DNA from 3 places in the Paenibacillus sp. FSL R7-0210 genome. Region 1 is predicted to be linked to each of the others. Evidence: predicted binding sites of a transcription regulator. Region 1 holds the regulator's gene; each other region holds the start of a gene.

What was found. The regulator LexA, encoded in region 1, represses DNA repair genes until DNA is damaged. The targets are predictions, from matches to a motif close to CGAACATATGTTCG.
Region 2: recA (recombinase RecA) is a predicted target of LexA. The motif match lies at 2,165-2,178, and genes of this name have one in related genera.
Region 3: addB (helicase-exonuclease AddAB subunit AddB) is a predicted target of LexA. The motif match lies at 2,460-2,473, and genes of this name have one in related genera.

Annotation. Positions count from the first base shown of each region.
Region 1 is NZ_JBBPAR010000001.1:2,092,434-2,096,662, forward strand. It holds gene MKY64_RS09085 (hypothetical protein) at 51-272, shown strand; gene MKY64_RS09090 (hypothetical protein) at 387-605, shown strand; gene MKY64_RS09095 (L,D-transpeptidase) at 685-1,023, opposite strand; gene lexA (transcriptional repressor LexA) at 1,212-1,838, opposite strand; gene MKY64_RS09105 (LysM peptidoglycan-binding domain-containing protein) at 2,036-2,452, shown strand; gene MKY64_RS09110 (DUF896 domain-containing protein) at 2,562-2,771, shown strand; gene MKY64_RS09115 (hypothetical protein) at 2,819-3,244, shown strand; gene MKY64_RS09120 (HAD family hydrolase) at 3,382-4,167, shown strand.
Region 2 is NZ_JBBPAR010000001.1:1,953,601-1,957,829, forward strand. It holds gene pgsA (CDP-diacylglycerol--glycerol-3-phosphate 3-phosphatidyltransferase) at 15-602, shown strand; gene MKY64_RS08490 (competence/damage-inducible protein A) at 661-1,950, shown strand; gene recA (recombinase RecA) at 2,248-3,312, shown strand; gene MKY64_RS08500 (regulatory protein RecX) at 3,428-4,165, shown strand.
Region 3 is NZ_JBBPAR010000001.1:644,314-648,542, forward strand. It holds gene MKY64_RS02840 (cupin domain-containing protein) at 1-292, shown strand, start outside; gene MKY64_RS02845 (alginate lyase family protein) at 289-2,316, shown strand; gene addB (helicase-exonuclease AddAB subunit AddB) at 2,574-4,229, shown strand, end outside.

The sequences.
Region 1 (4,229 bases):
AGATTCGAGACGGAATCTTTAATATGGTTGTGGAACAAGGAGGAACGAAGTTGAATACGGCTTATAAAGTACTGTCCAGTGATGCTGATCTATTCGCTGCCGCACTGGCACAGGTACAGGTCTACGTCGTTCAGCTGGTTGATGGCAAACCGCATGTGATTGCTGATTATGCCGGACCTGTACAGAAATGGACACCGGAGTACATTGTGCTGGCCGGAATGACTTATAGACGCGATGAATTTGAATTCCGGGTACGATTGAACAAAAAGTAAGCAGATTCGCTGCCCACTACCTGCAGCTCTAACTAACATTACTGCCGAATCACACAATCTTTGGAGCCATTTTTGGCATCTCTTATACTATCCAAGTGTAAAAGAGGTGTAAAGATGAGCCAAAGAGAACGTAATCGGATTCGCAGAGCCATTAATGTCCTGCTGACACAGCGGGCAATTCTGCTGGAGAGACTGGAAGAAATCAATGAGAATCTGCGCAGAGTGCCTAGAGGTTCGCGGGCCAGAAGAGAACTGCTGGCAGCCAGAGAATCGATCCGCGAGGCCATCCGTTTGAATACGGTGGCTATCCGTCTGTTGAGAAGTGTGCTGTAGTCTGTATCCGCTCTAATTCATATGAATCACAAAAACCCTTGGGACGCAATCTGGCGTCTCAAGGGTTTTTGCGACGTTCCTATTCCCGGATGGTGACACGGGTACCTATGGGAACGAGGGCGGCTAGAGCCAGAACATCTGCGTTATACATACGAATACAGCCGTGTGAGACCATGTGGCCGATGGAGGATGGGTCATTGGTTCCGTGGATGCCGTAATGCGGCTTGGACAGTCCCATCCAGAAGGCACCGAACGGACCGCCCGGATTGGGCTGTTTGTTAATGATGGTGTATTCGCCTACAGGCGAGACGGTTAACATTTTGCCGATGCCGACAGGGAAGCCTCTGGTGACAACGTCATTATCCAGCAGGTACAGCATGCGCTGTGACAGATCGACGATAATTCGGTAATTGGGCATACAGATCAGCACTCCTTTGTAACAGGATATGTGCGGAGCTAGACAGCGGTTCGCAGAAAAAATGGCCAAAAAGCCGAATGCGAACAAATGTTTGCATTCAGTTTTTTGGCCACTACACGAAGTAAAATGAACATAAAACAGGCTGCTTCGCATGGTGCGGAGCAGCCTGTTCTTAAGCGGGGAGTAGATTAGTGGATATCGCGGAATAATCCGATGACCCGGCCCAAAATCGTAACGCGGTTGAGGCGGAGAGGCTCGTACGCCGGATTCTCCGGCTGCAGCCTGATATGATCCCGTTCCTTGTAGAAGGTCTTGACAGTTGCTTCATCTTCTTCGGTCATCGCTACAACAATATCGCCGTTGTCGGCAGTCTGCTGCTGGCGCACGATGACATAATCCCCGTTCATAATTCCGGCATCCACCATACTGTCACCAAGAACAGATAGCATAAATACCTTGTTATCGCCTACATAATGAGCAGGCAATGGGAAGTAATCCTCAATATTCTCTGTAGCTGTAATAGGAACACCAGCTGTAACCTTACCCACGACCGGGATGCGGGTAACGGTCTGGACAAATTGATGCACATTCTCTGAATCTTCCTGGCCGAGTAATTCAATGGCACGTGGCTTCGTTGGATCACGCCGGATCAGGCCCTTCTTCTCAAGCCGGTCCAAGTGACCATGCACGGTAGAGCTGGAGGCCAGGCCGACAGCCTCGCCAATCTCGCGGACGGACGGAGGATAACCCTTGCTGCGGACTTCATTACGTATAAATTCCAGGATCGCCAGCTGACGACTAGAAATCTTTGACATCGGTATCAACCCCATATACTATGTTTGGGAAAATTATAACATAGAACTTCCGTTCGTACAAACATAAGTTCTAAAATGAGGAAAATAAGAGAATGAAAATAAAGAGAACAAATGTTCCGAAAAAACTATTGATCGAAACACATGTTCGTGTTATATTATTTTCGAAAGCAAGAACATGTGTTTGGAGGATGATGATCATGTTAAAGTATAGTACATACAACAGTATCTACAATAATGAGGATATCAAGGTGTCCGCTCCCGGTAATCCAACTGCTCATAGTTATGTAACCAAGATCAAGGACGGGATTCTTCATAGTCTCGCTGCGCTCTCATCACTATTCCGTCAGGTCAGCCTGATGAAGCTGGTTCTGGTGCTGATGCTTGTTATTTCGGGATTCACTGTGGTGGGGAATGTTTTTGCCGGTTCGGTCTCGTCGATGAAGCCGGATAAGCGGATCGTAGTCGAACGCGGAGATACCTTATGGAGTATTGCGTTAAGCAACAAGCCTGAGGACATGAAGACTGCCGTATATATAGAAGGAATAATGAAGACGAATCATTTGGAGAACAGCGGCATTAAGGCCGGAGATATTCTGACTTTACCTTTATACTGAAGGAATATGTCAGACTAATGATCGACTGTGAGAGCTTTCAGGGGGTAGACCTTGACAAGCTCTTTTTCTCATGGCAAAGTTAAAATGAATTTAGAGGGAGGGAAACGTATTGAATATTGACGAATTGGTCGCACGCATCAATGAATTGGCACGCAAAGCTAAGAACGGCGGCCTGAATGACGAGGAACTGGCTGAACGTGCCAAGCTCCGCGAGATGTACCTGGGGAATATCCGCACTAACTTTCGGGCCCAGCTTGATACCATCGAAATTGTGGACAATCCGGAGCATGAAGAAGGCAATAACGGACTTAAGCATTAGCCTGTTGCCTTTTCATAGATAATACAGGATGACTAGGGGGAACTTACATGGCCCGTTCTTGGGAAAGAATGGTTCAACGCAACACGAAGCAAATTAACCAGCAAAGAAAGAAGCAGGGGAAGGACTCCATTTACACTTCCAGCACTAAGACTGCCGCTAAAAGCATCGATATTTTCAAAGGCCGCAATATCGTATTCCCCGTTGTACTGATGCTGCTCGGTATCATGTTCTGGGTGGTCGGCTCGATTGACGAAGCCAAAGGAAGCGGGATTCTGGCCAACTGGCTGGGTGTAGTGCTGTACTTCCTGCTCGCTGCGCTGCTGTTCTTCCGCCGTCCGTTCCTTAAGGTTGAGCGTGCGCGTATCTCTACTATTAAATACAACCGCGAACGCTTCCTGGCTGCGGCGGATATTGAGAAGATCACTTTATCGCGCAGTGTAGTTACCATTAAGTATAAGGGTAAGCGCAAGTAGTGGATTTTCTCCAAGCTGATTAACCGTTATGACACCGCTGCGATGGGGGAACGCCTGGAGCAGTTCGCCAAGAACAACAACATTGAGGTCGTGCACGAATAGGAAGACAGACCAGCATATAGGGAGTGGGAGAACAAATGCCGATTACCGCCGTACTATTTGACCTTGACGATACTCTGCTGTGGGATGACCGCAGTGTGGAAGAAGCTTTCCGCCATGCTTGTGAGGCTGCTGGAGATTCCGTTGATCCCGGGGAGCTGGAAGCTGCTGTACGCAGGGAAGCCCGTACACTGTACGAATCCTATGAGACGTATCCGTTCACGAAGCTGATCGGTATTAACCCGTATGAAGCGCTGTGGGCGAACTTCACTGCCGGTGAGCAGCCTGAGTTCCGTCAACTTGAACAGCTTGCCCCTGTCTACCGTAAGGAATCCTGGCGCCGTGGCCTGGCCTCACTCGGGGTAGAGGATGAAGCACTGGCTGCACAGCTGGCTGACAAGTTCGCCGCAGAGCGCCGCAGCCGTCCTTATATCTATGAGGAGACGCTTCAGGTGCTGGACGAGCTGCGCGGTAAGGTGAAGCTGCTGCTTCTGACGAACGGCTGCCCGGCCCTTCAGCAGGAGAAGCTGGATGGTGTGCCGGAGCTTACCCCGTATTTTGACCACATTGTGATTTCGGGAAGCTTCGGCAAAGGCAAGCCGGACAAGGGAATCTTCGAGCATGCGCTCGGACTGCTGGATATTGCACCGGAACAAGGTATAATGGTGGGCGATAAGCTTACGACAGATATTCTTGGGGGCTTGTCTGCCGGACTGACCACGGTCTGGATCAACCGCAATAGCAAAGCCTCGGACCCGGAGATTACGCCGGATTACCAGATCAGCCATCTTTTAGAGCTTCTGCCGCTGGTAGACTCCTTATAATTGAAACATCTGTGTTTTTAAAATTGTAAAAGGTCAAAGAGCAACGGTCCTCCCGTCACTGG
Region 2 (4,229 bases), 140 kb from region 1:
GGGAGGAAACTTCAGTGAATTTACCCAACCGCATCACATTAGCACGTATTTGCCTTATCCCAATCATGATGTTTTTTCTGCTGGTGGACTTCAGCTTCTATCCGGAACCGATACATTGGGGCTCCTTTCAGCTTTCAATTAATCACTTGGTCGCGGCAGTTATTTTTCTGCTGGCAGCCAGTACCGATGGAATTGACGGTTACATAGCCAGAAAATATAACATGGTCACCAATCTGGGCAAGCTGCTCGATCCGCTTGCGGATAAGCTGCTGGTCTCGGCCGTGCTGATCTCGCTGGTCGAGCTGGGAAGATGCGATTCCTGGATTGCCATTGTCATCATCAGCCGCGAGTTTGCCGTGACCGGCCTGCGCCAGGTGGCACTGCTGGAAGGGAAGGTAGTGGCTGCAAGCAAATGGGGAAAGGTAAAAACAGTGATTCAGATTGTTGCTATTTCCCTGCTGCTGCTTAACAATTTCCCGTTCCAGTTCGTCAGCATCCCTGTGGATGACATTGCCATCTGGGCGGCAGCCATCATTACCATTTACTCTGGCATTGATTATTTCGTGAAGAATAAGGATCTGCTGGATTTGAACAAAGCCTGAGAGGCTGGAACAGGCTGAACCTTGCAGGATACCTACAATCAGGAGGAGAACGTCAGCTATGAAAGCAGAGATTATTGCCGTTGGAACAGAACTTTTACTTGGACAAATCGTGAACAGCAATGCCCAGTTTCTTTCAGTCGAGCTGGCTGCATTAGGCATTGACGTTTATTTTCAGACCGTTGTGGGAGATAACAAAAGCCGCCTTCTGGAAGCGATCCGGATTGCTCAGAGCCGGGCGGATGTTATATTGTTCACGGGCGGCATTGGTCCGACCGAGGATGATCTGACCAAGGATGCGCTGGCTGCGGCGCTTGGCCGGACCCTGCACATCGACCAGCTGGCCATGGATCATGTGCAGCGCTTCTTCGATGACCGCAAGATTGTAATGACTGAGAATAACCGCAAGCAGGCGCTTGTCATTGAAGGGACGACTCCTCTGTCCAATGATACCGGCCTTGCGGTAGGGATTGCTTTTGCAGAAGAAGACAAATATTATATCGTGCTGCCCGGCCCGCCCCGGGAGATGAAGCCGATGTTCACGGATAAGGCCAAGCCATGGCTTCAACAGCATGCACTTACTGGTGAAATGCCGCTCTACTCGAAGATGCTGAAGTTCGCCGGGATTGGCGAGTCGCTGCTGGAGGACAAGCTGATTGAGCTGATCCGCAGCCAGAGCGATCCAACGATTGCCCCGTATGCGAAGGAAGGCGAAGTGACCGTGCGCATCTCCACCAAGGCGCCGTCCGAGCGGGAAGCTATGGTCAAGCTCGATGCTCTGGAGAAAACGATTGCGGACATTCTTCCGGAGAATCTGTATGCTAACATCGATGTGCCGCTGGAGCAGCTGATTGTGGACTGGATGGCGGATGCGGGACTCACTCTGAGTGCTGCCGAGAGCTGTACAGGCGGTCTGCTGATGGAGAGCATTACGAATATTCCGGGCAGCGCCTCCATGTTTGCCGGAGGGATCGTGTGTTATTCCAATGATATTAAGAAGAAACTGCTGAATGTGCCTTCCGCCATGCTTGAAGGTCCGGATGCCCCGGGAGCGGTGAGCCGCGAGGTTGCGGAGGTACTGGCTGAGCAGGTGCGTATGATCGGTGACACGGACTTTGGCTTATCGGTTACCGGTGTAGCCGGACCGGGATATTCCGAGCGCAAGCCGGTGGGTCTTGTGTTCGTAGGAATGGCTGAGCGGGGCTGCAAGACAGAGGTATATGAGCTGAATCTGAAGGGCACCCGTGAGAACATCCGGCTGCGGACCGTCAAGGCGCTGCTGTACCGGTTGTGGCGCCGCCTGGAAGAACGCAAGGTTGCTACTCCGCTGGAAGGCTCGGCCTTGCAATAACTGTACGGGCCGGTATATAATTCATGTATACGGAAGAACCGTGGCTTGAGCGATCATGCTGCGGTTTTTTGTTTTATATTAGGTATAATAAATTATCCTTTGGCTGTTCCTATTAACGTAAGAAGCGGAAGAGAAGCACCTGCTGAGTTTTGCATCCGGAAGGAGGTATGTATCTTACAATAAAAGGGAGTATTATCCCCGGGAGCAAAAAAAACGAATGTATGTTCTAAAAAAGACTTGGCAAGCCCTTCAAAACACGTTATGATAATACTATAAACAGTGAAGGAAGTGGTCTGATTGTCAGATCGTCGTGCAGCGCTTGATATGGCGCTTCGTCAAATAGAAAAACAATTCGGTAAAGGTTCGGTAATGAAACTGGGAGAATCCACTCACATGAAAGTGGAAGTTGTACCTAGCGGATCTTTGGCACTTGATATTGCACTAGGTATTGGCGGACTTCCCAAAGGACGTATTATTGAAGTATATGGACCGGAATCTTCCGGTAAGACGACGGTTGCACTTCATGCGATCGCTGAAGTACAGAAGCAGGGCGGACAAGCTGCCTTCATCGATGCTGAGCATGCGCTTGATCCCAAGTATGCCAAGGCGCTTGGCGTTAACATTGATGAACTGCTGCTGTCCCAGCCTGATACGGGTGAACAGGCCCTGGAAATCGCTGAAGCGCTTGTACGCAGCGGAGCAGTAGACATCATTGTAGTTGACTCTGTAGCAGCACTTGTGCCGAAGGCAGAAATTGAAGGCGACATGGGTGATTCCCACGTAGGCTTGCAGGCCCGTCTGATGTCCCAGGCCTTGCGGAAGCTGTCTGGTGCCATTAACAAATCCAACACTATTGCGATCTTCATCAACCAGCTTCGTGAGAAGATCGGCGTAATGTTCGGTAACCCTGAGACCACTCCGGGTGGGCGCGCTCTGAAGTTCTACTCCTCTGTCCGTCTGGATGTGCGCCGGGTAGAGAGTATCAAGATGGGTAACGATGTCGTGGGTAACCGCACGAAGATCAAGGTTGTGAAGAACAAGGTAGCGCCTCCGTTCAAGCAAGCGGATGTAGATATCATGTACGGCGAAGGAATCTCCAGAGAGGGAAGCCTTGTGGATATCGGTACGGAGATGGATATTGTCAACAAGAGCGGTGCCTGGTATTCCTATGAAGGCGAACGTCTGGGTCAAGGACGGGAGAATTCTAAGCAGTTCCTGAAGGAACATCAGGATATTGCTCTGCTGATCGAGAACAAGATCCGTGAGGCAAGTAATCTCACGACTCTGGTAGAGCCACCATCTGAAGCGGCTGTGGCTGCGGAGCAAGAGGAAGAAGAGAAGCTGCTGCTTGAGATTGAGTAATTAAGTACTCCTCTACTTCTAATTGAATAATGAAGTCAAGATGGATAGGCGCCCTGTGAAGATATAACAGGGTGCCTTTTCGTAAATATTTCAGCTTAAGTAGGTGAATGGCAGGATGGTTATACAATTGGATGAGGAATTCGAAGAACAGGATGAGCAGCAGGTGCTGGCGGATTTCCCGGCAGATCAAGAGCTGGTAATTACAAAGGTAGAGCGGCTTAAGAAGTCTAATTATCGTTATCTAATCCATTTCGGAGACTACAACATGACTGTTCATGAAGATGTCATGATTAAATACCGGATGATTACCGGGAGTGCTTTTGTAAAAGCGGATCTGGAGGATATCGTTGCCGCAGACGAGCGCCAGCGGGCGTATGTGGAGGGGCTTAGGTATCTGGAACGCAAGCCCAGAACCGCACAGGAGATGGCCCGCCGTTTAAGGGAGAAGGAAATAGGGGAGACTGTTATTGCCGAAGTTCTGCTCCGCCTGCAGGAGGAACGTCTGCTAGATGATCCCTTGTACGCCAAGCAGTGGGCGGAGCAGCGGATTGTGAATCAGCGTAAGGGCAAGATGTGGATCCGGCAGGAGCTGCGGGAGAAAGGGATTGATATGTCGCTGATTGCGGAAGCGCTGGATGAGATCACACCCGAGCAGGAGCAGGAGAGCGCGCTGCAGACCGGACGGAAGAAATGGAATACGATCCGGGGAGATGTGAACGACAAACGCCGGAAGACAGGGGCGTTCCTGATGCGCCGGGGATTCTCAGGAGAAATGGTGCGCCAGGTGATCGGGATTCTGCGGGATGAGCAGGATTCTGGGGGGGAAGAAGAGGAGTTTTACTTCCCGGATTGATTCTCTTGACTTTATTACGGTTATCGACTCTCTTGACAAGGTCTTTTTATAAATAATAAAATAT
Region 3 (4,229 bases), 1.4 Mb from region 1:
GAGCAGTTCCCGCACCCTGCTTGCAAAGGGGGGCTCGATGATGATGGTGGAGGTCACCTTCGCCAAAGGCGGCATCGGAGAGGTTCATTCCCATGATGCGCATGAGCAGATCAGCTACATTGTGAAGGGCAGCTTTGAGGTCAAGGTCGGGGAGGAGACGCGTATTCTGAAGGCGGGCGACAGCTTCTATGCCGGCTACAATATTCCGCATGGTGTGAAGGCGCTGGAGGATTCCGTGATTCTGGATGTGTTCAATCCGTTTCGTGAGGACTTCCTGGAGAAGCAGGAATGAAGGATTATTATCTGAACGCATCTGAGCTGCGCAGCGCTGCCGCTTATTATGCCCGTCATTTCCCCATCGAGGCGCAGAACTCGGTCCAGATTGCCGAGCATGCCGTGAATAATGAATTCATTATTCCTTATACCGGTGATCTGAGCCGCTGGATTCCGCTGGGCAAGCCGGTGGTAGACTGGCTGCATAATCCTACGAACGACCCCGAATTCACCTGGGGCATCAACCGCCACTGGCATATGCTGGATCTGGGCAAGGCCTATCTGATGAATGGCAAGCCGGAATACGTTACGGCCTTTATGCAGCATTTCCGCAGCTGGCGCGAGCAGAACCCGGTTCCTGTGATCCCGTCGTATGAGGAAGCGGTCTTTTTCCAGAAGCTAGGTCCATGGCGTCTGCTGGAGACCGGCCTGCGGGTGCAGTCATGGATCTCTGCGTACAAATATATGGAGGACAGCCCGCTGCTGGATGGACACTTCCGCAGTGAGCTGCTGGAGGGGCTTGCGGAGCATGCTGAATATCTGACCCGCTACCTGGGCAGCACGGAGATCAATCATGCGATTATGCATATGCAGGGCCTCTATATGATTGCTGTCTTCCATCATGAGCATCCGCGCGCACCGTATTGGCGGCAACTGGCCGGGGAGCGCCTGGAGCTGTGCCTTTTGCATCAGGTCGGGCCGGAAGGGATTCAGATTGAGCTGACCACCCATTATCATGATGCGGCCATTGAGATGTTCGGAACGCCTTATCTGCTGGGCGCGTTATCCTGCCACCCGTTCTCCGCCTGGTACGGCGGGCAGCTCCGCAAGATGGCCGCGTTCACCGAAGCGCTGGTCCGCCCGGATCACCAGTCCACCGGGATCGGCGATTCCGACTGGATCAGCAGCGGCCGGCAGCGGCTGACGCTGCTGGGCGCCATTCTGAAGGATGATGCACTGGTCGGACGCGGCACGGGCAATGCAGAATGCCTCTGGCTGCTGGGAGCCGAGGCGTATGAGCGGTGTGTGCAGCTTCAGGCGGAGTCTGCGCCTTCGGTGAGCAGCGTGGCTTTTGTGCAGACCGGGTATTATGTGATGCGGGACCCGCAGCAGTATCTGTTCTTCGATGCCGCAGAGATGGGCGGAGCGCACGGTCATGCCGATGCGCTGAATCTGGAGTGGATGTGGAACGGGCAATTGCTCTTCACCGATACCGGGAGGTACACCTATGAGGAAGGGGAATGGCGCCGTTATTTCAAAAGCACCCGGGCACACAACACTATTACCATAGACGGGTTGGATCAGACGCCGTATATCTCTACCCAGCAATGGGGCGAGCCTGTGGCTAAGGCCAGCACCTTCCGCTGGGAGAGCAACAGCCGTTACCACTTCATTGATGCCGCGCATAACGGATACATCCGTCTTCCCGGTCCGGTAATGCACCGGCGCTGGGTGCTGCTGGGCGTGGAGGTGCCGCTGTTGCTGATTGCCGACTGGCTGGAGGCGGATGGCGAGCATGAGCTGGAGCAGCGGTTCCATCTGCACCCGGAGGCGGTGCTGGAGCTGTCTTCCGGAGCCGGAGCGGCTGGAGAAGCCGTGACCGGAGAAGCTGAAGTTGAAGCTGAAACAGCCGTTATTGGAACCGGAGGAGACGCAGCTGGAGGATTTGCCGTCGCCGCACGGACTGCAGCAACCGTGGTCTATCCCGGCTCTACAGTGAAGCTGAATATGAGCTGGATGACCAGCGGCCTGAAGGATGAACAGTTCACGGTGAATAAGGAGCAGGGCTGGGTATCGGAGGTCTACGGCTCCAAATCAGAGATTCCGGTAATCGAGGGCCGGGCGGCCTGGGCCGGAAAGGCTGGAATTCTGACGCTGTGCCTGCCCGGCGATGCGGCAGACGGCAGCGGTCCGCTGCACGTGAGCACCTGCGTGGTGGATGCGGAGCGGCGGCGGGTCGAGCTGTCCTATGTATACGGAGATGCGATCGGCACCATTGTAATCGGCCCGGACACCCTGGGCTGGACGGAGCGGAAGGAATAAGGGTCTTGTGCTTCACTTGGGAGGAGTTGCAGCAGTAACTGTTAGCCTTGAACCTAATTTACATGCATTTATTCAGACTCTTCCGCCCGCCGTTTGCGCGGCTCCGGGAGAGTCTTCTTTATTTCTGCATTTGCAAACAATGGCAAACGTACGTTCTGGAGCGTGCGGTGGAGGTATGCTATACTATTGAGACGAGAAGTTTCATAGATTCTGGTATTGCATAGAGTGCCAGGGTTCAACGGAAGGAGTCTGCTGAAATGACGGTTAACTTCATCATCGGCCGCTCGGGCAGCGGCAAGACGACTACAATATGGGAGCGGGTATCCTCCAGGCTGAAGGCAGAGCCGCTGGGGGCCCCGATCATTATACTTGTTCCCGAGCAGGGATCGTTCGGAGCGGAACGGGGACTGCTTGCGGCGGGCGGCGTGAAGGGGAGTCTGCGTGCCCAGACGCTTAGCTTCTCGCGGCTTGCCTACCGGGTGAAGCAGGAGACCGGCGGCAGCGCAAGTCTGCCTATCAGTGAAGAAGGCAAGAAGATGCTGATCTACAAGATTATCAGCAAGCGCAAGGAGGAGCTGAAGCTGTTCGGGGCTTCCTCGGACCGGCCGGGATTTGTGGAGCGGCTCAGCAGTCTGCACACGGAGCTTAAGCGCTGCTGTCTTGGAGCCGGAGACCTGGAGGAGCAGATCGGCAGAATGCGGGATGCCACGCTGGGCAGCCCTATTCTGGCCGGGAAGCTGGATGATCTGCATCTCGTCTTCAGCGAGCTGGACCAGGAGATGTCACAGCTCTATATAGATGAAGAGGACAGACTGGCCGAACTGGCTGAGCATATTGCGGACTCTGCCTATATCCGCGGCGCCGAGATCTGGGTGGACGGCTTCCACGGCTTCAGCAACCAGGAATTTGTCGTCTTGCGTGAGCTGATGCAGTATGCCGGCACAATGAACATTGCGCTCACACTGGACCGGATCTATCCGCCGGGCATTGCCCCGCATGAGCTGGAGCTGTTCCATCCGGCGGCGGTTACTTACATTAAGCTCCGGGGAATAGCGGAGGAGATGGGACTTACCGTATGGGATGAGCTGCTGGCTCCGCCCCTCCTGCCAAGGTTCAAGGACGCTCCCGTACTCGCGCATCTGGAGCGCGGATTACAGCGCCGGCATCCCTGGACGGGACCGGCTGAACAGGTGAAGGAAGCTATCAGCATCCGAGCTGGGGCTTCACGCCGCACCGAGGTGGAGGGCATGCTGCGCGAGATGCAGGCCCTGGCCAGAGAATCGGGGGCCAAATATGGGGAAATGGCGGTATTCATGCGCAATATGGCTGATTATGAGCCGCTGATTGCCCCGTTATTTCAGGACTTCGGCGTTCCGTTCTTCCTGGACCAGAAGCAGAGTGAGCTGCATCATCCGCTGGTGGAATTCATCCGCTCCGCTCTCGATGTCGTCCGCCGCCGCTGGCGTTATGAAGATGTGTTCCGCTGCGTGAAGACAGAGCTGCTGCTCCCGCTGGACGGAAACATTACCCGTGCCCATATGGATGAGCTGGAGAACTATGTGCTGGCCTGCGGCATTCACGGCTATCGCTGGACGGACGGGCGCTCCTGGAAGGGGATTCCGCGCCTCTCCCTGGAGGGCAGTGAGGCTGTAGATGAAGCCATGCTATCCAGAATGGAAGCCTGCCGGAGTGCGATTACAGGACCGCTGCAGGCATTTGAACAGAGAATCAAAGCCAGCCGCAGCGGTCTGGAGCTATGCCGGGCGGTATATCTGCTGCTGGAGGATACGGAAGCGGCACGGAAGCTCGAAGGGATGGGAGCGGAGTCTCTGAAGCAAGGCCGCCCGGAAGCTGCCCGGGAGCATAGCCAGCTCTGGGGCGCTGTTCTGGGTCTGCTGGACCAGATTGCCGAG